One region of the Variovorax sp. UC122_21 genome, then DNA from elsewhere that is predicted to be linked to it. Evidence: predicted binding sites of a transcription regulator. Region 1 holds the regulator's gene; each other region holds the start of a gene.
The links. Region 1 encodes sigma-54, which starts transcription at its own class of promoters, with help from an activator protein. Its sites were predicted from a motif close to TGGCANGNAANCTGCTTT; they were not measured.
Positions count from the first base shown of each region.

Region 1 (7,156 bases):
CGACGAGGCCACGCAGCGGCTGGCCAACGAGCGCGGCTGGCATGCGCTGCGCAAGCCGGTGCAGCCGGCCGAGCTGCATGCGCTGCTGCGGCGCGCGCAGCAGGCGCCGCCGCGGTAGGAGCGGCGCCACCGGGCGCGGCGTTCCGAGCTATGCTGCGCGCCATCCCCGATGCCGGCCCGCCCGCCGATGCCCAGCGCCCCCTCCGCCCCGACCCTCGCCGAACTGAAGGCGGCCCGCTACACGCCGGTCGCGATCGGGCTGCACTGGCTGCTGGCGCTGCTGATCCTCGGCGCGCTCGCACTGGGCCTGTACATGACCGGCCTGCCGTTCTCGCCGCAGCGCGTGCGCCTCTACAGCTGGCACAAATGGACCGGCATCGCGATCCTGCTGCTGTCCGCCGCGCGCCTGCTGTGGCGCCTCGGCCATCCGCCGCCCACCTTGCCCGACTTCGTGCTGGCCGCCATGCCGCGCTGGCAGCGCACGGGCCGCACGATCAGCCATCGCCTGATGTACCTGCTGTTCTTCGCCGTGCCGCTGCTGGGCTGGGCCCAGAGTTCGGCGCTCGGCGTGCCGGTGGTGTGGTTCGGCGTGCTGCCGCTGCCCGATGTCGTGCCCGTGGACCGCGCGCTCGCCGAGCAGTGGCTGCAGCCGCTGCACCGGGCCGGCGCCTACCTGCTGGGTGCCGTCTCGGTGCTGCACGTCGCGGCCGTCGTCAAGCACCAGTGGATCGCGCGCGACGGCCTGCTGCGGCGCATGTGGCCCGGGCCGTCGTCGACTTCCAGGAAACCCAACGCATGACCTCGCTTCTTCACCGCTGGCCCGGCGCGCTGGCGCTCGCCACGCTCCTCCTTCCGGCGGCCCATGCCGAGCCGCCGCCCGCGCGGTTGGTGCCCGAGAAGAGCCAGATCGTGTTCGTGAGCAAGCAGATGGGCGTGCCGGTCGAGGGTTCGTTCAGGAAGTTCGACGCGCGCATCGCCTTCGATCCGAAGAAGCCCGAGGGCGGCAGCGTGGCGCTGCAGATCGACACCGCGAGCGCGGCCTTCGGCATTCCGATGACCGATGCCGAGCTGCCCAAGGCGCCGTGGTTCGATGCCGCGCATTTCCCGCAGGCCGGCTTCCAGACCATGGCCATCAAGGCGCTCGGCGACGGCCGCTTCGAGATGGCCGGCAAGCTCACGCTCAAGGGCATCGCCAGGCCGCTGACCGTGCCCGTGACGATCGCGCCGGGCTCCAACGGCCAGTCGGTGGCCAGCGGCAGCTTCGTGCTGCAGCGCATCGACTACAAGGTCGGCGACGGCGAATGGACCGACACCTCGGTGATCGCCAACGACGTGCAGGTGCGCTTCAAGCTCGTCGTCGACGGCCTCGGCGCGCCCTGACCCCCACACACTCCCCGCATGCAGCATTCGCCATGAAGAACAAGACACTGCCTTCCGCCGTCCTGCTGGGCTTCGCGCTCGCCGCGTCCGGCCTTGCCGCCGCGCAGGAATACACCGCCCCGGCCGTCGCGGCCAAGCCCGCGGGCGGCCCGGTCAAGGGCGCCAGCTACGTGGTCGACCCGACCCACACCTTCGTCATGTACGAGATGGGCCACTACGGCACCACCACCAACCGCGGCCGCTTCAGCACCAAGGACGGCTCGGTGCAGATCGATGCCGCCGGCACCAGCGGCAAGGTCGACATCACCATGGACATCAGCTCGATCAACACCGGCGTCGACCTGCTGAACCGGCACGTGCAGAGCAAGGACTTCTTCAACGTCGCCGAATTCCCCACCGGCCGCTTCGTCGCCGAGCGCATCGCCTTCAGCGGCGACAAGGTGGCCGAGGTGCCCGGCACGCTCACGCTGATGGGCCAGACCAAACCCGTCACGCTCAAGGCCGTGCGCTTCAACTGCTACCTGAGCCCGCTGATCAACCGCCAGGTCTGCGGCGGCGACTTCGAGACCACCGTCGAGCGCAGCGACTGGGGCATCACCTGGGGGCTGAACTTCGGCTTCGAGAACAAGGTGAAGCTGCTGGTGCAGGTCGAGGCGGTCAACGTGCAGCCATGAGTTCCGAAAGAGAGCACCTCCAATGATCGACACCACCCTTTCCCTGCTCGGCATCGCTGGCGCCATGGCCGTGGGCGCGATGAGCCCGGGCCCGAGCTTCGTGATGGTGGCGCGCACGGCCGTGGCCTCGCGCGCCGACGGCCTCGCGGCCGCGCTCGGCATGGGCGCGGGCGGGCTGGTGTTCGCGATCGCGGCGCTCGCGGGGCTGCAGGCCGCGTTCCTCGCGGTGCCGGCGCTCTACCTCGCGATCAAGGGTTTCGGCGGTGCCTACCTGGTCTACCTCGGCATCCGCATCTGGCGCGGCGCGCGGCAGCCGCTCGCGATGGCGCCGGAGGTGGGCACGCCCGCGGCATCGGGCGGCCGCGGCAAGCGCACCTTCCTGCTCGGGCTGGCCACGCAGGTCAGCAACCCGAAGACGGCCGTGGTCTACGCGAGCATCTTCGCGGCCTTCCTGCCGCGCGAGGTGCCGCTGGTGCTGGCGCTCGCGGTGCCGGCCGTCATCTTCTGCATCGAGACCGGCTGGTACGCCATCGTCGCGCTCGCGCTGTCGTCGGCGGCGCCGCGCTCGGCCTACCTGCGCTACAAGACCTGGATCGACCGCGCGGCCGGCGGCGTGATGGGGCTGCTGGGGCTGCGGCTGGTGTGGTCGGCGGTGCGCGGGACCTGAGGCCGGTTCCTAGAGCAGGCTTTCGGGCGTCAACGGCGCCAGCAGCTCGAGCATCGTGCGGTCCCAGAAGCCCGAGTCGGGCTCCTCGCTCAGCACCGTGGTCTTGCCCGCCTCCTCGCTGATCCACTCCAGCCGCGAGTCGCTGCCTTCGGCGAAACGCAACCGGTAGGCGCCCTGCTGCTTGAGCACCTCGAGCAGCTTCAGCGCCTGCTGCGCCATCTCGGGGCTGCGGATGAATAGGCCGATCTCGGTGTTGTGGACCTCGGAGCGCGGGTCGAAATTCATCGAGCCGACGAACAGGATGCGCCGGTCGATCACGGCCGACTTGGCATGCAGCCGGCCGACCGAGGTGCCGAACAGGCCCAGCCGCACGCTGCGACGCGTGCGGTTGGTGCTCAGTTCGTAGAGCTCGGCGCCCAGGCGCAGCATGTCGGGGCGGTAGCGGCGGTAGGCGGTGTGCACCAGCGGCTCGTCGGTGGCGGCGAGCGAGTTGGTCACCACGCTGATCTTCACGTCGCGCCGGCGGATTTCGTTCATCGCCTCGAGCCCCGCGGCGCCCGGGATCAGGTAGGGCGAGACGATGGTCACCTCGCTGCGCGCGCGGCGCATCTGCTCGACCACGTTGTAGCGCACGCTGTCGACATCGAGCAGCGGCACGCCGCCGTACGAGGCGGTCTTGCCGATCACGCGGTCGGGCGAATCGGCATAGGCCTCGGCCGTGGTCCAGATCAGGCCGAGCCGGCCGGCGTCGAGGTCCTCGGCGATCGGGCCGTAGCCCAGCAGGTCGTTGGGCGCGGGCTTCGGCGGCGGCGGCGTGGTGTCGGGGCCGGTGGCGGCCTCGAAGCGGCGCCGCAGTTCTTCGGCAGGCAGCGCGCTCGCCACCACCGACTCGACGGGCCGCACGTAGGGGCTGTTCCAGTACTGGTCGAACAGGCTGCCCAGGCGCGGGATCAGCGCGCCGGTCACGAAGGTGTCGAGGTCGATGAAGTTCTCGCCCGCGGTGCGCCGGAAGTACTGGTTGCCGATGTTGCGCCCGCCCGCCACCGCCATCGCGCCATCGGCGATGAACAGCTTGTTGTGCATGCGCCGGTTGACGCGGTTGAAGTCGAACAGCGAGGCACCGAAGCGCGCGAGCAGGCTGCCGCGGCCGGCCGGGAAGGGGTTGAACAGGCGCAGCTCGACGTTGGGCGTGGCCGCGAAGCCGCGCAGCAGCTCGTCCTCGCCCGAGGTGTAGAGGTCGTCCATCAGCACCGCGCACCCGCACGCCGCGCTGCGCGGCGTCGCGCAGGGTGCGCAGCAGGTAGCGGCCGGTCTCGTCGTTCTCAATCTGGTAGTACTGGACGTCGAGCGTGCGCTGGGCGCGGCGCGCGAGCTGGATGCGGGTGTCGAAGGCGAAGTCGCCGCCGGGCATGAGGCGAAAGCCGCTGAGGTCGGGATCGGGCTGCGCGGCCAGCGCGATGCGGCCGAGCGCGGTGTCCTTCGACACGGCGATGGCCTGGGTGGGCGCGCGCGGGGCCTGGTCGGGCAAGCTCGCGCAGCCGGCGGCCAGCAGCGTGGCCGCGAGGGCGAACATCCAGAGCCCACAGCGCGACAGCAGGCGTCGGGCCATCGGCGGCTTTCTACAGGGCCTTGCGCAGGTTGGCGGGCGCGATGCGCAGCGCCTCGCGGTACTTGGCCACCGTGCGGCGCGCGCACTCGATGCCCTGCTCCTTGAGCATCTCGGAGATCTGGCTGTCCGACAGCGGCTTCTTCACGCTCTCCGAACCGACGAACTGCTTGATCAGCGCGCGCACCGCGGTGCTCGAGGCATTGCCGCCGGTCTCGGTGCCCAGCGCCGAGCCGAAGAAGTACTTGAGCTCGACCGTGCCGAAGGGCGTGGACATGTACTTGGCGGTGGTCACGCGCGAGATGGTGGATTCGTGCAGTCCGAGCTCGTCGGCGATCTCGCGCAGCACCAGCGGGCGCATCGCGAGCTCGCCGTGCACGAAGTAGCTCTTCTGCCGCTCGACGATGGCGTTGCTCACGCGCAGGATGGTGTCGAAGCGCTGCTGGATGTTCTTGATGAACCAGCGCGCCTCCTGCAGCCGCTGCGACAGCGCCTGGCTGCCCTCGCCCTTGTGCGACTTGAGCGCGCCGGCGTAGATGTCGTGCACGCGCAGCCGCGGCATCACCTCGGGGTTGAGCATGACGCGGAACTTCACATTGGTGCCGCGGCCGGTCTTGGTCACGATCACGTCGGGAATGACGATGTTGCGCTCGACGTCGACGAAGCGGCGGCCGGGCTTGGGCTCCAGGCGCGCGATGATCTGCAGCGCCGAGCGCACCAGCTCCTCGTTGGTTCGCGTGAGCGTGGCCAGGCGCTTGAAATCGCGCCGCGCGAGCAGCTCCATCGGCTGCTTGCAGATGGCCAGCGCGGTCTTGCGCACCAGCTCCTCGTCCTCGGTCTCGTCCTCGTCGGCCAGCGCGCGCAGCTGGATCGCGAGGCATTCGCCGAGGTCGCGCGCGCCCACGCCCGCGGGCTCCAGGCTCTGCAGCAGGCCCAGCGCGACCTGGAAGTGGTGCACCAGTTCGTCGAACTGGTCGTTGTCGTCGCCCGCGAGGCCCGAGGCCAGCGCAGGCAGCGAATCCTCGAGGTAGCCGTCGTCGTTGAGCGACTCGATCAAAAAGCGCAGCGCGGCGCTGTCGTTCTCGTTGAGCCGCAGGCTCAGCGCCTGGCGGTGCAGGAAGGACTGCAGCGATTCCTGGCTGCGCGCGAGCTCGGTGGCATCGGCGCGCTCGTCGTCGCCGGTGCTGCTGTTGTTGCGCGCGGGCGCGTCGCTGCCCCATTCGCTGTCGTCGGGCGCCATGTCGACGGTGCCGTCGCCTTCCCAGTCGGGCTCGCGCTCGGGCGAGTCGAGGGCCGGCTCGGCCTCGGACGACGAGGCGGTCTCGGTGGACGTGGTCGAGGTCGAGGGCGCGGCGCTCGCGTAGTCGCTCTCGGCCTCGCGCTCGGTGTCCTCGCGCGGCGCCGGCGTGTCGGCGGCGTCGAGGCCGAATTCCTCGCGCGCGGCTTCCTCGGCGGTGCGCTCGAGGAAGGGGTTCTCGTCGAGCATCTGCTCGACCTCCTGGCTCAGTTCGAGCGTGGAGAGCTGCAGCAGCCGGATCGACTGCTGCAGCTGAGGTGTCAGCGCGAGATGCTGCGAAACGCGCAGCGACAAGCCTTGTTTCATGCCCTCAGCAAATGACTGGCGCGAGCTTCATCACATCCGGAAGTGCTCGCCCAGGTAGACCCGGCGCACTTCGGCGTTGTCGACGATCTCCGAGGGCGTGCCCTGTGCCAGCACATGGCCGTCGCTGATGATGAAAGCGTGATCGCAGATGCCCAGCGTCTCGCGCACGTTGTGGTCGGTGATGAGCACGCCGATGCCGCGCTCCTTCAGGAAACTGATGATGCGCTGGATCTCGATCACCGCGATCGGGTCGATGCCGGCGAAGGGTTCGTCGAGCAGGATGAAGCGCGGCTGGGTGGCCAGCGCGCGCGCGATCTCGACGCGGCGGCGTTCGCCGCCCGACAGCGCGAGCGCGGGCGAATCGCGCAGGTGGTCGACGCGCAGGTCGGCCAGCAGCTCCGACAGGCGCTCTTCCATGCGCGGCTTCGACAGCGCCTGCAGCCGGCCGTTGGCATCGGGTTCGCGCTGCAGCTCGAGCACCGCGCGCACGTTCTCCTCGACCGTGAGCTTGCGGAAGATCGAGGCCTCCTGCGGCAGGTAGCTCAGGCCCATGCGCGCGCGGCGGTGGATCGGCATGTGGGCGATCGGCTCGCCGTCGATGGAGATCTCGCCCGCATCGGCGCGCACCAGCCCGACGATCATGTAGAACGAGGTGGTCTTGCCGGCGCCGTTGGGCCCGAGCAGTCCGACGACTTCGCCCTTCTGCACGTCGAGCGAGACGTCCTTGACCACCTTGCGGCTGCCATAGCTCTTCTGCAGGCCGCGCGCGACGAGGCGGCTGCCCGGCACGCCGTTGGCTTCCTGGGTTCCGGCGGCTTCGATCACTTGCGTTCTTCCGCTTCGCCGCTGAGCGTGGTGCTCGGGCGCAGGCCGGCGCCCGGGGCCGGCGTGGGCGTCGGCGCCGCGGGACGGCGCGTGGCCGGGGCCGAGGCACCGGGTGCCGCGGGCGCGGCCGACTTCGGCGTGAGGATGGCCTTGACGCGGCCGCCGCCGCCCGGCGCCGACACGCCGGCGTTCGGCGGCACGGTCGAGCCGTTGACGGTGTAGGTGTCGTTGCCCTGGTCGTAGACGATCAGCGCGCCGCTGCTCTCGTCGTTGGGCGTGGCGCCGACCAGGCGGCGCATGACGGCGCGGCGGATGAACTTGACGTTGTCGGCGCGGCTGTCGTACTCGATGACCTCGGACTCGCCCTCGATCCACTCGTCGCCGTTGCCGTTGCGCTTCTG
Region 1 is NZ_CP172004.1:5,807,335-5,814,490, forward strand. It holds gene ACHMXE_RS40050 (hybrid sensor histidine kinase/response regulator) at 1-118, shown strand, start outside; gene ACHMXE_RS40055 (cytochrome b) at 188-799, shown strand; gene ACHMXE_RS40060 (YceI family protein) at 796-1,380, shown strand; gene ACHMXE_RS40065 (YceI family protein) at 1,413-2,054, shown strand; gene ACHMXE_RS40070 (LysE family translocator) at 2,077-2,721, shown strand; partial or broken gene ACHMXE_RS40075 (phospholipase D family protein) at 2,731-4,330, opposite strand; gene ACHMXE_RS40080 (RNA polymerase factor sigma-54) at 4,341-5,930, opposite strand; gene lptB (LPS export ABC transporter ATP-binding protein) at 5,961-6,755, opposite strand; gene lptA (lipopolysaccharide transport periplasmic protein LptA) at 6,752-7,156, opposite strand, start outside.

Region 2 (7,156 bases), 2.9 Mb from region 1:
GGTTGAGTCCCTGGCAGTACAGGCTCAGCGTGGCCGGCGAGGCGGCGAACAGCCGGGCCGCCTCGAACAGCTGCTCGGTCGACAGGCCGCAGACCCGCGCCACCGTCTCGGGCGTGCAGTTGCCCACCGTGGCCTTGAGCGCCTCGAAGCCGCTGGTGCGGGCCGCGATGTAGCCGGCGTCGATCCAGCCTTCGCGCAGCATCAGGTGCAGCATGCCGTTGAACAGCATCACGTCGGTGCCCGGCAGCAGCGGCAGGAACAGGTCGGCGATCTCCACCGTGTCGGTGCGGCGCGGGTCGGCCACCACGATCTTCAGCGCCGGGTTGGCGGCCTTCGCGTCCTCGATGCGGCGAAACAGGATCGGATGGGCCCAGGCGGTGTTGCTGCCGACGATGAACAGGCACTGGGCATGCCGCAGGTCGTCGTAGCAGGCAGGCGGCGCGTCGGCGCCCAGCGTCTGCTTGTAGCCGGCCACCGCGCTGCTCATGCACAGGCGCGAGTTGGTGTCGATGTTGTTGGTGCCGACCAGGCCCTTGGCGAGCTTGTTGAAGACGTAGTAGTCCTCGGTCAGCAGCTGGCCCGAGACGTAGAAGCCGACCGCGTCGGGCCCGTGGGCCTGCACGATGCCGGCGAAGCGCCCGGCCGCCTGGTCGAGCGCCGTGTCCCAGTCCAGCGGCTGCGGCGCCTCGCCGCGGCGCGCGCGCTGCATCGGGCGCAGCAGCCGCGTCTGGCGCGTGATCGGCGCGCTGGCCGTCAGGTGCAGGGTCGAGCCCTTGGTGCACAGGCGGCCGAAGTTGGCCGGATGGTCGGGGTCGCCGCGCACGCCGGTGATCTGCGCACCCTCGGACTCGATGATCACGCCGCAGCCGACGCCGCAGTAGGGGCAGGTGGAGCGGGTGTCGGTCATGCGGCCGCCTTGGGTTCGCCGGCGGGGACCGCTTCGTTCTCGCCACCGGCATCGCCCGTGGCCGCCTCGCCGAACATCAGCCGGTCGCGGATCTCCTGCACGCTGCGCCCCTCGCGCACCAGCTCGTAGTACCAGCTGCCGTCCACCGTGTCGCCGTAGAGGCAGGCGCCCACCAGCTTGTCGTCCTTGAGCACCAGCTTCTTGTAGACGCCGCCGAAGGGATCGCTCATCACGATCTCCTCCGTGCCTTCGCCGCCCATGAACTCGCCCGCGCTGAACAGGTCGATGCCCGTGACCTTGAGCTTGGTCGAGGTCAGCGAGCCCTGGTAGCGGCCGATGCCGAACTGCGCGAGGTGGTTGGCCGCCACCTTGGCCTGCTCGAACAGCGGCGCCACCAGGCCGTAGGCGATGCCGCGGTGCGCCGCGCATTCGCCGACCGCGTAGATCCGCGCATCGGTCACGGTCTGCAGCGTGTCGGTGACCACGATGCCGCGGTGGCAATGCAGCCGCATGCGCTCGGCCAGCTCGACGTTGGGGCGGATGCCCACGGCCATCACGACCAGGTCGGCCGGGACCTCGGTGCCGTCCTTGAAGCGTATCGCGGTGACGCGGCCCTGTTCGCCGCCGACGAGTTCCTGGGTCTGCGCGCCCATGCGGAACTTCAGGCCGCGTTCCTCGAGCGACTGCTGCAGCAGCCGGGCCGCGGCCTCGTCGAGCTGGCGTTCCATGAGCCAGGGCATGACGTGCACCACCGTCACCTCCATGCCGCGCCGCATCAGGCCGTTGGCGGCCTCCAGGCCCAAGAGGCCGCCGCCGATCACCACCGCGTGGCGGTGCGTGCGCGCGGTCTCGATCATGCAGTCGGTGTCGGCGATGTCGCGGTAGGCGATCACGCCCTCGAGATCCTTGCCGGGCACCGGCAGCATGAAGGGGGTGGAGCCGGTGCAGACCAGCAGGCGGTCGTAGGCGGCCTCGGTGCCGTCGTCGGCGCGCACGATGCGCTTCACGCGGTCGACCTCGACCACCTTCCTGCCGGCATGCACCGCGATGCCGTGGTCGCGGTACCAGTCCCAGCCGTTGAGCACGATCTCGTCGAGCGTCTGCTCGCCCGCGAGCACCGGCGACAGCATGATGCGGTTGTAGTTGGGATGCGGCTCGGCGCCGAACACCGTGATGTCGTAGAGGCCGGGCGCGATCTTCAGCAGCTCCTCGAGCGTGCGCACGCCGGCCATGCCGTTGCCGATCAGCACGAGTTTCATCTTCTCCATGGGGCCCTGCCTTTCTGCGAACTGGGGGACATCAAGCGAGCGCGTGCTCATCGCGCGCGGTCAGAATCGCGCCATGAGCTTCGAGGTGGACATCGGCTACAGCAGCCAGCGCGGCCCGCGCGAGGCCAACGAGGACTTCGCCGGCGCGGTGCATGCCCCGCCGGGCGACGAGGCGCGCGGGCTGATCGCGGCCATCGCCGACGGCGTTTCGGCCGGCGGGCGCGGCCGCGAGGCGGCGCAGACCACGGTGATGGGCCTGCTGGCCGACTACTTCGCCACGCCCGCCACCTGGGAGCCGACCGCCGCGCTCGACCGGCTGATCGGCGCGCAGAACGGCTGGCTGGCCGACCACAACCGCCGGCGCCAGGGAGCGAAGGGCGAGGAGGGCGGCGCCGCCCTCACCACGCTGACCGCGCTGGTGCTGCACGGCCAGGGCTACACGCTGGCCCACGTGGGCGACACGCGCGCCTGGCGCGTGCGCGCCGGCGAGGCCGCCGCCGTGCCGCTGACGCAGGACCATGCCTTCGACCATCCCGACCTGCGCAGCCGGCTCACGCGCGCCATCGGCCTCGACGACCAGGTGCGCGTCGACTACCTGCAGGGCGACCTGCGCGTGGGCGACTGCTTCGTGCTGAGTTCCGACGGCGTGCATGGCGTGCTCGACGCGCGGCGACTGGCCGCGCTGGCGCTGCAAGGCGATGCCGAGGCAGCGAGCGAGGCGCTGGTGAACGCGGCGCTCGATGCCGGCACGCGCGACAACGCGACCGCGCTGGTGATCCGCGTGCTGGGGCTCGACGCGCGCCGGCTCGACGACGAGCTCGGCGATGGCCGCCGGCTCGCACCGCCGCCCGCGCTCAAGGTGGGCGAGGCGCTCGACGGCTACGTGGTGACCGCGCTGGTGGCCGACACCGGCGTGCACCTGCTCTACCAGGCGCGCGATCCCGTCACGCGCGCGCTGGTCGCGCTCAAGACCCTGCATCCCGCGCGCGCCGGCGACCCGCAGGAGCGCGCGATGCTCGCGCACGAGGCCTGGCTCGGGCTGCGCGTGGGCGGCGACGGCTTCGTGCGGGCGCACGAGCGCGCGGCCGATGCCAGCGCGCTCTACATCGTGTTCGACTGGCATGGCGGCCGCACGCTCGAGCAGCTGCGCAAGGCCGATCCGCGCGGTGCCGTGGCCGAGGTGGTGGCGGCCGCCATCGCATGGAGCCGCGCGCTCGGCCGGCTGCACCGCCAGGGCGTGGTGCATCGGGACATCAAGCCCGGCAACCTGCACCGCGGCGACGACGGGCGCTGGCGCATCCTCGACCTGGGCGTGGCGCTGTCGGGCCGCGAGAGCGCGGCGCAGCGCGAGCTGCATGCCGGCACGCCGAGCTACATCAACCCCGAACAGTGGGAGGAGGGCGGCACGGCCGACGCGGGCAGCGACCTGTTCGCGCTCGGCGTGACCCTCTACCAGTGGCTCACCGGCCACCTGCCCTACGGCGAGATCGAGCCCTACCAGGTGGGGCGCTACCGGCGCGACCCTGTGGCGCTGTCGCGCCTGCGGCCCGACGTGCCGATCTGGCTCGACCACCTGGTGCGCAAGGCCGTGGCGCGCGATCCGCGCGAACGCTTCGAGACCGCCGAGGAGCTGCTGCTCGCGCTCGAGCGCGGCGCCTCGCGCCCGGTGGGCGCGCCCGTCGCCACGCCGCTGATCCGCCGCGATCCGCTGGCGCTCTACCAGCTCGCGCTCGGCGTGTCGGTGCTGTTCAACCTGCTGCTGGTGGTGTGGCTGCTGTTCCTGCCACGCTGAGAGCCGCCATCCCCGTTCGGGCCGGGCTTGTCGAAGCCGTGCGCGCCGTGGGTACAGCCCTTCGACAGGCTCAGGGCGAACGGAGGGGATGTTCACGCGGTCCTCCGGTGCGAGGCGGCCGCCGGTGCCGGTGCCGGCGCCACGCGCGCCCGGCCGCCCTTCTCGGCCCAGGTGCGGGTCCAGCGGATCTGCATCACGCGCATCACGCCCAGCATCACGAGCGACAGCACCGCGAAGAAGACGAAGCCCCAGAGGTAGCTGCCCAGGTACTGCTTCGACAGGCCCATGGCGTTCGGCACCAGGCCGCCGCCCAGGGCGCCGATCTCGCCGATCATCGAGCCGGCCACCGCGGTGCTCAGCGGCCAGCGCAGCGGCACCAGCTGGAACAGCGCGCCGTTGCCCGCGCCCAGCGCCGCGAAGCAGACGATCAGCAGCAGGGTGGTGAGCACCAGCGAGCCCGAAGCCAGGCCCACGAGCGCCAGCGCCACGGCCACCACCAGCAGCACCACCGTCAGCGTGTTCACGCCGCCCCAGCGGTCGGAGATCCAGCCGCCGGCGATGCGCACCGCCGCGCCCATGAAGGCCGCGAGCATGGTGAGCTGGCCCGCCTGCACCTTGCTGACGCCGAACTGGTCGTAGTAGTACGAGGGCAGGAAGGTCGTGAGGCCGATGAAGCCGCCGAAGGTCACGCCGTAGATCAGGCTGAACACCCAGCCGTCCTTCTCGAACAGGCAGGCGATGTGCTCGCGGAAGCTCGAATGCGCGTTCACGTCGGGCGGTTCCTTGGCGAACACCACCATCACCACCATCGGGATCAGGATCGCGCCCGCGGCCACGCCGTAGACCGCCTGCCAGCCCAGCCACTGCGCGAGCGGCGGCGCGATCAGCACCGACACCGCCGTGCCCACGTTGCCCGCGCCCACCAGGCCCATCGCCAGGCCCTTGTGCTGCGGCGGGAACCAGCCCGAACCGAGCGACAGCGCCACGCCGAAGCTCGCGCCCGCGATGCCCAGCAGCACGCCCATGGCCAGCAGGTCGTTGAAGCTGCGCACGAAGAAGAAGCCGAACAGCATCGCCACCGCGATCAGCGCCATCTCGACCAGCGTGGCCTTCTTGCGGCCGATGTACTGCGACAGGATGCCGAGCGGGAAGCGCATGAGCGCGCCCGCGATGATCGGCACCGAGAGCATCAGCCCCTTCTGCGCCGGCGAGAGGTCGAAGCTCTCGCCGATGAAGGGCGCCATGGCGCCGTTGAGCACCCAGATGCAGCAGGAGAACGAGAAATACAGGAAGGCCGCGAACAGTGTCGGGCCGTGGCCTGAGCGCAAGAAATTCCTGAAACCGGGCATGGTGTTCGTGGGTGCGAAAAGCCGCGGCCCGGCCCTGTGGAGACCGAGTCGACGGACGGGGGTGGGACGGGGGAGCCGGCGGCGCGGGCCGTCGGCATGAAGGGTGTAGCCGGCATCGTTGCTGCCGGAACGGACGCAGGAGCCTGCGGCCTCACCAAAGCGGTGCTTCGTTACACCGCGGTCCGTTTCATGCAAGACGCATGCCGCGCACGAAAGACGCGACGGGCATCGGCCCTCGCCTATGCTCGCGGTGCCCGTCCCCACGTCCTTCGACCGATGTCCCTTCTCGTTGTTCTTCCCGATGAACCCGGCCCGCCCACCTTGCCCGCGGCGATGGGCGCCGCGCTGGCCGAGGCCGGCATCGAGCTGCTCGGCTGCACGGACCTGCCGGGCTTCGCGCGCGAAGCCGAAGCGCTCGCGCCGCGCCAGGTGCTGGTCTGCACGGCCGCGCCGACGCATGCGCTGCTCGAGGTGCTGCGCGCCTGGTCGGGCCTGCCGCCCTGCGCGCTGAGCCTGGCGAGCGCGCCGCTCGATGGCGCGCGGCACGAGGAACTGGCCGCGCTCGGCGTGCATGCCTGGTCGCCGTTCGAGTCGCTCGAGACGTTCGATGCGGCATCGCTGCTGGCGCTGCTCGCGCGCGCGCAGGCCCGCTGGCAGCGCGAGCACGCGCTGCGCACCGAGTTGGAGAACCTGCGCACCCGGATGGACGAGCGCAAGTGGGTCGACCGCGCCAAGGGCTTGCTGATGTCCGCGCGCGGCATCGGCGAGGACGAGGCCTTCGGCCTGATTCGCGGCGCCGCGATGCATGCGAACCTGCGGCTCGGCGAGGTCTCGCGCTCGGTCATCGAGGCCGCGCAGTGGGCCGAGGCGATCAACCGCGCGGGCCAGCTGCGCATGCTCTCGCAGCGGCTGGTGCGGCTGGCCGCGCAATTGCTGGGCGGCATCGACGTGCAGCGCGCGCGCGTGCTGCGCACGCAGTCGGCCGAACGGGTGCAGAGCAACCTCGATCACCTCGCGACCCTCGGCCTGCAGGCGGCCGGCGCCCTGGCGCTGGCCGAGGCGCGGGCGGCCTGGACCGTGCTGTCGACCGCGCTCGCCGCGCGCCCCAGCGCCGCGGGGCTGGCCGACATCGACCATCGCGCCGAGGTGCTGCTCGCGGCCGCCGAGGCGCTGACCGAGGCGCTCGAAGCCTCGGGCGCGCGGCGCGCGCTGCGCATCGTCAACATCTGCGGCCGCCAGCGCATGCGCGCCCAGCGGCTGGCCAAGGACGCGCTGCTGGCCTCGGCGCTCGAGCAGCAGGCCGCCCAGGCGCGGCTGCTGCCGACCATGGACGAGTTCGAGGCCGCGCTGCTCGAACTCGAGCGCGCGCCGCTGAGCACCGCGGAGATCCGCGCCGGGCTCGCGAGCGCGCGCGACGAATGGCTACGGCTGGTGGGCGGCGTGCGCGCGCTCGAGAGCGCCGACGGCCGCGCCGCGCTGGTGCGCTCGAGCGAGGCGCTGGTCGACACCTTCGAGAGCCTCACGGCCTCGTACGAGCACAGCCTCCAGGTCATCATGTCGTGATGCGCCCGGGGGCCGCGTCGCGGTTCAGGCCGCTGCCTTCTCCACGTGCCCCTGCCGCGTGTAGAGGAAGTCGATCACGGCCTTGCGCGCATGCACGTAGGCCGGGTCCTCCGCGAGCTCGACGCGGTTGCGCGGGCGCGGGATGTCGACCGCGAGCACCTCGCCGATGGTGGCGGCCGGGCCGTTGGTCAGCATCACGATGCGGTCGCTCAGCAGCACGGCCTCGTCCACGTCGTGCGTGACCATCACGACCGTGCTGCGGGTCTTCTGCACGATG
Region 2 is NZ_CP172004.1:2,047,383-2,054,538, forward strand. It holds gene ACHMXE_RS22030 (molybdopterin-dependent oxidoreductase) at 1-907, opposite strand, end outside; partial or broken gene ACHMXE_RS22035 (NAD(P)/FAD-dependent oxidoreductase) at 910-2,175, opposite strand; gene ACHMXE_RS22040 (protein kinase) at 2,249-3,967, shown strand; gene ACHMXE_RS22045 (nitrate/nitrite transporter) at 4,060-5,316, opposite strand; gene ACHMXE_RS22050 (ANTAR domain-containing protein) at 5,593-6,879, shown strand; partial or broken gene ACHMXE_RS22055 (ABC transporter ATP-binding protein) at 6,904-7,156, opposite strand, start outside.
Region 2: a site for sigma-54 is predicted at 5,505-5,522, ahead of ACHMXE_RS22045 (nitrate/nitrite transporter). Genes of this name have one in related genera too.

Region 3 (7,156 bases), 1.1 Mb from region 1:
GCGCGCGGGCCGCCCGGTGATCGTGCTGGGCGCGGGCGAGCCCGACTTCGACACGCCCGACAACGTGCGCGAGGCCGCGGTGCGCGCCATCGGGCGCGGCGACACGCGCTACACGGTGCTCGACGGCAGCCCGGCGATGAAGGCGGCGGTGCAGCTCAAGTTCAGGCGCGACAACGCGCTGGACTTCGGCCTCGACGAGATCAGCGTGAGCGCGGGCGCCAAGCAGGTGATCTTCAACGCGCTGATGGCGAGCCTGGATCCCGGCGACGAGGTGATCCTGCCCGCGCCCTACTGGACCTCGTACGCCGACATCGTGCGCATCTGCGGCGGCGTGCCGGTCGGCGTGCCCTGCGGCGACGCGCAGGGCTTCCGGCTCGAGCCCGCGCAGCTCGAGGCGGCGATCACGCCGCGCACGCGCTGGCTGTTCCTGAACTCGCCCTCGAACCCGAGCGGCGCGGCCTACGGCGCCGACCAGCTGAAGCCGCTGTGCGAGGTGCTGCTGCGGCATCCGCGCGTGTGGGTGCTGGCCGACGACATCTACGAGCACATCCTCTACGACGGCCTGGCCTTCGCCACGCCGGCGGCGGTGGAGCCGCGGCTGCGCGAGCGCACGCTGACGATCAACGGCGTGTCGAAGGCCTATGCGATGACGGGCTGGCGCGTGGGCTACGGCGCCGGGCCGCGCGCGCTGATCGCGGCGATGGCCGTGGTGCAGAGCCAGACCACCTCGTGCCCGTCGTCGGTGAGCCAGGCCGCGGCGATCGAGGCGCTGACAGGGCCGCAGGGCATCGTGGCCGAGCGGCGCGACGACTTCCAGCGCCGGCGCGACTTCGTGGTGGCCGCGCTCAACCGCATCGACGGCCTGCATTGCCCGCGGCCCGAGGGCGCGTTCTATACCTTCGCGCGTTGCCAGGGCGTGCTGGGACGGCGCACGCGCAGCGGCGCGCTGCTGGCCAGCGACGCGGACTTCTGCCGCTACCTGCTCGAGGATTTCGAGGTGGCGGTGGTGCCGGGCAGCGTGTTCGGGCTGGCGCCCTATTTCCGCATCTCGTACGCGACCTCGATGGCGCAGCTCGAGGAGGCCTGCGCGCGCATCGCGGCGGCCTGCGCGGCGCTCGAATGACTTCGCATGTCTCCCTCCCCCACTGGGGGAGGGCCGGGGTGGGGGCTCGCGGCGCATCCATCGCCCGGTGCCCCCATCCCGGCCTTCCCCCAGAGGGGGAAGGAGCAAAACCCTTCCTTGGAGAAAGCACTTGAATCACTCCCCCCGCACCGGCGGCCAGCTCCTGGTCGACCAGCTCGTCCTGCACGGCGTCGAGCAGCTGTTCTGCGTTCCCGGCGAAAGCTTCCTCGCGGTGCTCGATGCGCTGCATGACGCCTCGATCGCCGTCACCGTCTGCCGCCAGGAAGGCGGCGCCACCATGATGGCCGAGGCCCAGGGCAAGCTCACCGGCCGGCCCGGCGTGTGCTTCGTCACGCGCGGACCGGGCGCGACCAATGCCTCGGCCGGCGTGCACATCGCGCACCAGGACTCGACGCCGCTGCTGCTGTTCGTGGGCCAGGTGGCGCGCGAGGCGCTGGGACGCGAGGCCTTCCAGGAGCTCGACTACGGCGCGGTGTTCGGCACCATGGCCAAGTGGGTGGTGCAGATCGACGACCCCGCGCGCGTGCCCGAACTGGTGTCGCGCGCCTTCCACGTGGCGACCTCGGGCCGGCCCGGCCCGGTGGTGATCGCGCTGCCCGAGGACATGCTGACCGAGGCCGCCGCGGTGGCCGACGCGCTGCCCTACGCCCTGACCGAAACCCATCCGGGCGCGGCGCAGCTCGCCGAGCTGCAGCAGCGCCTCGCGCAGGCCGAGCGGCCGGTGGTGGTGCTCGGCGGCAGCCGCTGGTCGGCCGAGGCCACGCGGCAGTTCGCGCAGTTCGCCGAGGCCTTCTCGCTGCCCGTGTACTGCTCGTTCCGGCGCCAGATGCTGCTGTCGGCCGAGCATCCCTGCTACGCGGGCGACCTGGGGCTGGGTGCCAATCCGCGCATGCTGCAGCGCATCCGCGAGGCCGACCTGGTGCTGCTGGTCGGCGGCCGGCTGTCGGAGGTGCCGTCGCAGGGCTACGAGCTGCTGGCCATTCCGCAGCCCGCGCAGGCGCTGGTGCACGTGCATGCCGACGCCGACGAGCTCGGCAAGCTCTACCGGCCCGCGCTGGGCATCCATGCCACGCCGCGTGCCTTCGCCGAGGCGGTGGCCGGGCTGAAGCCGGCGCAGGCGCCGGCCTGGAAGTCGCGCACTGCCGAAGCACGCGAGGAGTTCCTGCGCTGGAGCGATCCGGCGCCGATCCGCGTGCCGGGTCCGCTGCAGATGGGCGAGGTGATGCAGCACCTGCGCGAGGTGCTGCCGCACGACACCATCTTCTGCAACGGCGCGGGCAACTTCGCGACCTGGGTGCACCGCTTCTGGCCGTTTCGCGCCTTCGCGAGCCAGCTTGCGCCCACCAGCGGCTCGATGGGCTACGGCCTGCCGGCCGGCGTCGGCGCGAAGCGGCTGTGGCCGCAGCGCGAGGTGGTGGTGTTCGCGGGCGACGGCGACTTCCTGATGCACGGCCAGGAGTTCGCGACCGCGGTGCAGTACGGGCTGCCGATCCTCGTGGTGCTGCTCGACAACGCCATGTACGGCACCATCCGCATGCACCAGGAGCGCCACTACCCGGGCCGCATCAGCGCCACGCAGCTCAAGAACCCCGACTTCCGCGGCTATGCCGAGGTGTTCGGCGGCCACGGCGAGCGCGTGACGAGCACCGCCGAGTTCGGCCCCGCGCTGGCGCGCGCGCGGGCCAGCGGCAAGCCCGCGATCCTGCACTGCGTGCTCGATCCGGAGGCGATCACGCCGTCGACCACGCTGCAGGCGATCCGCGATACCGCGCTCGCGAAGAGCGCCTAGCAGAGCGCCTAGCGCAGGCCGCCGATGTACTTCGGCGGCGGCTGCCGCCCGCTGCCGTCGGGCAGCCGCGCCGCGGCCTCGAGCCGCGCGGCGCGTGCCAGCGGCTCCATCGCCTGCTCGAGCCGCAACGCGATGGCCGCGAGCTCGTCGTCGTGGGTCTCGGCCGCGTGCGCGCGTGCGAAGCGCACCATCTCGGTGGCGTACTCGGCATTGACGGCCATCCACTCGGTGTCGGTCACGCGGCCGTGCTTGCGGCGCAGGGCCACGTGCAGGCGTGCCGCGAGCGCGATGCGCTCGCTCTCGGACATGACGTGGCCATCCATCTCGGTTCAGCCTCCGATGTGTTCGCGGTGCTGGGCCAGGTCGAGCCCCTGCACCTCGCTGTCGGGATCGACGCGCAGCCCCACCAGCGCGCGCACCAGGAACAGCACGATCGCGGTGCCGGCCGCGCTGTAGACCGCCACGCCGCCGACCGCGATCGCCTGCGTCAGCACGTTGCCGCTGGCGCCCGAGATGGCCTTGTCGGCGAACACGCCCGTGAGCAGCGCGCCCACGATGCCGCCGATGCCGTGCACGCCGAACACGTCGAGCGAATCGTCCGCGCCCAGCAGGCGCTTGAGGCCGGTGGCGCCCCAGTAGCAGGCCAGGCCGGCGATGGCGCCGATGGCCAGCGCCGAGGGCGGCGTGACGAAGCCCGCGGCCGGCGTGATCGCCACCAGCCCCGCGACCAGGCCCGAGCACAGGCCCAGCAGCGAGGGGCTGCGGCGCACCGTCCACTCGGCGATCATCCAGCTCGCGGCACCCGCGGCCGCCGCCACGTGCGTGACCAGCATCGCGAGGCCCGCGCGCCCGTCGGCCGCCACGGCCGAGCCCGCATTGAAGCCGAACCAGCCCACCCACAGCAGGCTGGCGCCGGCCATGGTGAAGGCCAGGTTGTAGGGCTCGAAGGGCTCGCGGCCATAGCCGCGGCGCCGGCCCAGCGCATAGGCGCAGACCAGCCCCGCCACGCCCGCGTTGACGTGCACCACCGAGCCGCCCGCGAAGTCGAGCGCGCCCATCTGCGCGAGCCAGCCGCCGGGTTCCCAGACCCAGTGCGCGATCGGCGCATAGACCAGCACGCTCCACAGCAGCGCGAACCACAGCACGGCCGAGAAGCGCATGCGCTCGACGAAGGCGCCGAGCACCAGCGCGGTGGTGATGATCGCGAAGCTCAGCTGGAACATCGCGTAGACCGTCTCGGGCACGTTGGGCGCCACGTGGCTCACGGCCAGCGTGCCGGCGTCCTTCAGGTAGTCGAAGCCCGCGAACCAGAAGCGCCCGGTGCCGCCGAGCCAGGGCCAGCCGGGCGTGAAGGCCAGCGAGTAGCCGAGCGCGAACCAGGTGAGCGACACCACCGCGGCGATGGCGACCACGCAGGCCATGGTGGCGAGCACGTTCTTGCGCCGCACCATGCCGGCGTAGAAGAGCGCGATGCCCGGCAGCGTCATCAGCAGCACCAGCACCGTGGAGGTCATCATCCACGCGGTGTCCGCGGCGCTGATGGAGGCTTGCGGTACCAGGGCCATGGCGGCGGTCTCTTCTTGGAGTGATGGTCCGGACTCTGTGCACAAGTCGTGCCACATCGTTAACTGCATGAAACACTTTGGTTTGCTACGCCGTGCGCGAAAGTAAGGCAAAGCGGGTAATTCCCAATGCACTGCGGCGGTGCACCCCCTAAAGTCCAGCCACTCGCGAACGGGCCCTGCTCGTGCTGCCGAGGGCCGAGGAGACAAATTCCCGATCGACAAGAACAATCATCCAAAAGGCTACATCCGAGAGCCGGGTTGAAAAATTCAGAAGCGCCGCTGGTCGGCGCTTTTTTTTGCCTGTCGCTGTCGCATCGGTGCCCCGATTCCTTGCCTTGAAAAGCGGCCAAAGGGTCGGCTGTGTCGACATCTGTAGCTACTCTTTCGATAGCGATGCCGGTGCGACAATCGTGGCCATGGAAATGTGGCTGATGACCGCGGCCTCGCTGCTCGCGGGGTTCGTGGATGCGATCGTGGGTGGCGGTGGACTGATCCTGGTGCCGGCGCTGTTCGCCGCCTTTCCCGGCGCGCCGCCGGCCACGTTGCTGGGCACCAACAAGAGTGCGTCGATCTGGGGCACGGCCGCTTCGGCGGCGCAGTTCAGCCAGCGCGTGCAGATGCGCTGGGGCGCGCTGTGGCCGGCCGCGCTGGCCGGTTTCTGCGGCGCGCTGGCCGGCGCCTGGGGCGTCACCCAGTTCCCGGGCGACTTCCTGCGCCGCGCGCTGCCCGCGATCCTGCTGGCGGTGCTGCTCTACACGCTGGCGCGCAAGGACATGGGCCGCCACCACGCGCCGCGCTTCACCGGCCGCGCCGAGACGCTCGCGGCCTGCGCCATCGGCCTGGGCATCGGCGTCTACGACGGCTTCTTCGGCCCCGGTACGGGCAGCTTCCTGGTGTTCCTGTTCGTGCGCTGGATGGGCTACGACTTCCTCAACGCCTCGGCCTCGGCCAAGGTCATCAACGTGCTCACCAACGGCGCGGCGCTGCTGCTGCTCGCGCTCAAGGGCCACGTCTGGTGGCACTACGGGCTGGCGATGGCGGTCGCCAACGTGGCCGGCAGCCTGATCGGCACGCGCGTGGCGCTCAGGCACGGCGCGGGCTTCGTGCGGATCGTGTTCATGGTCGTGGTCAGCGTGCTGATCCTCAAGACCGCGTACGACGCCTTCCTCCAATGAAAAAGGCCCCGGGGCGAACACCGGGGCCTCTTGCTCAGTCGGACAGCGCGGTGGCGCTCAATCCTCGACGAAGGCTTCCTCGCGCTTCGACTTCACGGCCGGCAGCAGCACGATGCCCAGCAGCAGCGCCGCGGCCACCAGCAGGCCGGCCGACAGCGGCCGCGTGACGAACACGCTCCAGGCGCCGCGCGACAGCAGCAGCGCGCGGCGCAGGTTCTCTTCCATCATCGGCCCGAGGATGAAGCCCAACAGCAGCGGGGCCGGCTCGGTGCGCAGCTTGAGGAACAGGTAGCCCACGAAGCCGAAGATCGCGACCATCCACACGTCGAAGGTGTTGTTGTTGGTCGAGTACACGCCGATGGCGCAGAACAGCACGATCGCCGGGAACAGGAACTTGTAGGGCACCGTCAGCAGCTTGATCCACATGCCGATCAGCGGCAGGTTCAGGATGATCAGCATCGCGTTGCCGATCCACATCGAGGCGATCAGGCCCCAGAACAGCTCGGGGTTGCTGGTCATCACCTGCGGCCCGGGCTGGATGTTGTGGATCGTCATCGCGCCCACCATCAGCGCCATCACGGCGTTGGGCGGAATGCCCAGCGTCAAGAGCGGAATGAAGGAGGTCTGCGCGCCGGCGTTGTTGGCCGACTCGGGCGAGGCCACGCCGCGGATGTTGCCCTTGCCGAAGGGCACTTCGCCCGGGCGCATCTTGATCTTCTTCTCGAGCGCGTAGGCCGCGAAGGCCGCCAGCAGCGCGCCGCCGCCGGGCAGGATGCCCAGGGCCGAACCGAGGGCCGTGCCGCGCAGCACCGCGGGCGTCATGCGCTTGAAGTCGTCCTTGGTGGGCCACAGGCCCTTGACCTTGTGCGTGAAGACCTCGCGCTCGTCGTCGGGCTGCGAGAGATTGCCGATGATCTCGCCGTAGCCGAACACGCCCATGGCGATCACCACGAAGCCGATGCCGTCGGTCAGTTCGGGGATGTCGAAGCTGAAGCGCGCCACGCCCGAGTTCACGTCGGTGCCGACGATGCCCAGCAGCAGGCCCAGCACGATCATCGCCACCGCCTTGAGCAGCGAGCCCGAGGCCAGCACCACGGCGCCGATCAGGCCCAGCACCATCAGCGAGAAGTACTCGGCCGGGCCGAACTTGAAGGCCAGCTCGGTCAGCGGCGGCGCGAAGGCGGCGAGGATCAGCGTGCCGACGCAGCCCGCGAAGAACGAGCCCAGGCCCGCGGCCGCGAGCGCCGGGCCCGCGCGGCCCTGCCTTGCCATCTGGTAGCCGTCGATGCAGGTCACGACCGAGGACGACTCCCCGGGCAGGTTGACCAGGATGGCGGTGGTCGATCCGCCGTACTGCGCGCCGTAGTAGATGCCGGCCAGCATGATCAGGGCCGAGACGGGCGGCAGCGCGTAGGTCGCGGGCAGCAGCATCGCGATGGTCGCGACCGGGCCGATGCCCGGCAGCACGCCGATCAGCGTGCCC
Region 3 is NZ_CP172004.1:273,349-280,504, forward strand. It holds gene ACHMXE_RS13540 (pyridoxal phosphate-dependent aminotransferase) at 1-1,123, shown strand, start outside; gene ACHMXE_RS13545 (thiamine pyrophosphate-binding protein) at 1,254-2,933, shown strand; gene ACHMXE_RS13550 (hypothetical protein) at 2,942-3,241, opposite strand; gene ACHMXE_RS13555 (ammonium transporter) at 3,263-4,498, opposite strand; gene ACHMXE_RS13560 (sulfite exporter TauE/SafE family protein) at 4,915-5,673, shown strand; gene ACHMXE_RS13565 (tripartite tricarboxylate transporter permease) at 5,731-7,156, opposite strand, start outside.
Region 3: a site for sigma-54 is predicted at 4,535-4,552, ahead of ACHMXE_RS13555 (ammonium transporter). Genes of this name have one in related genera too.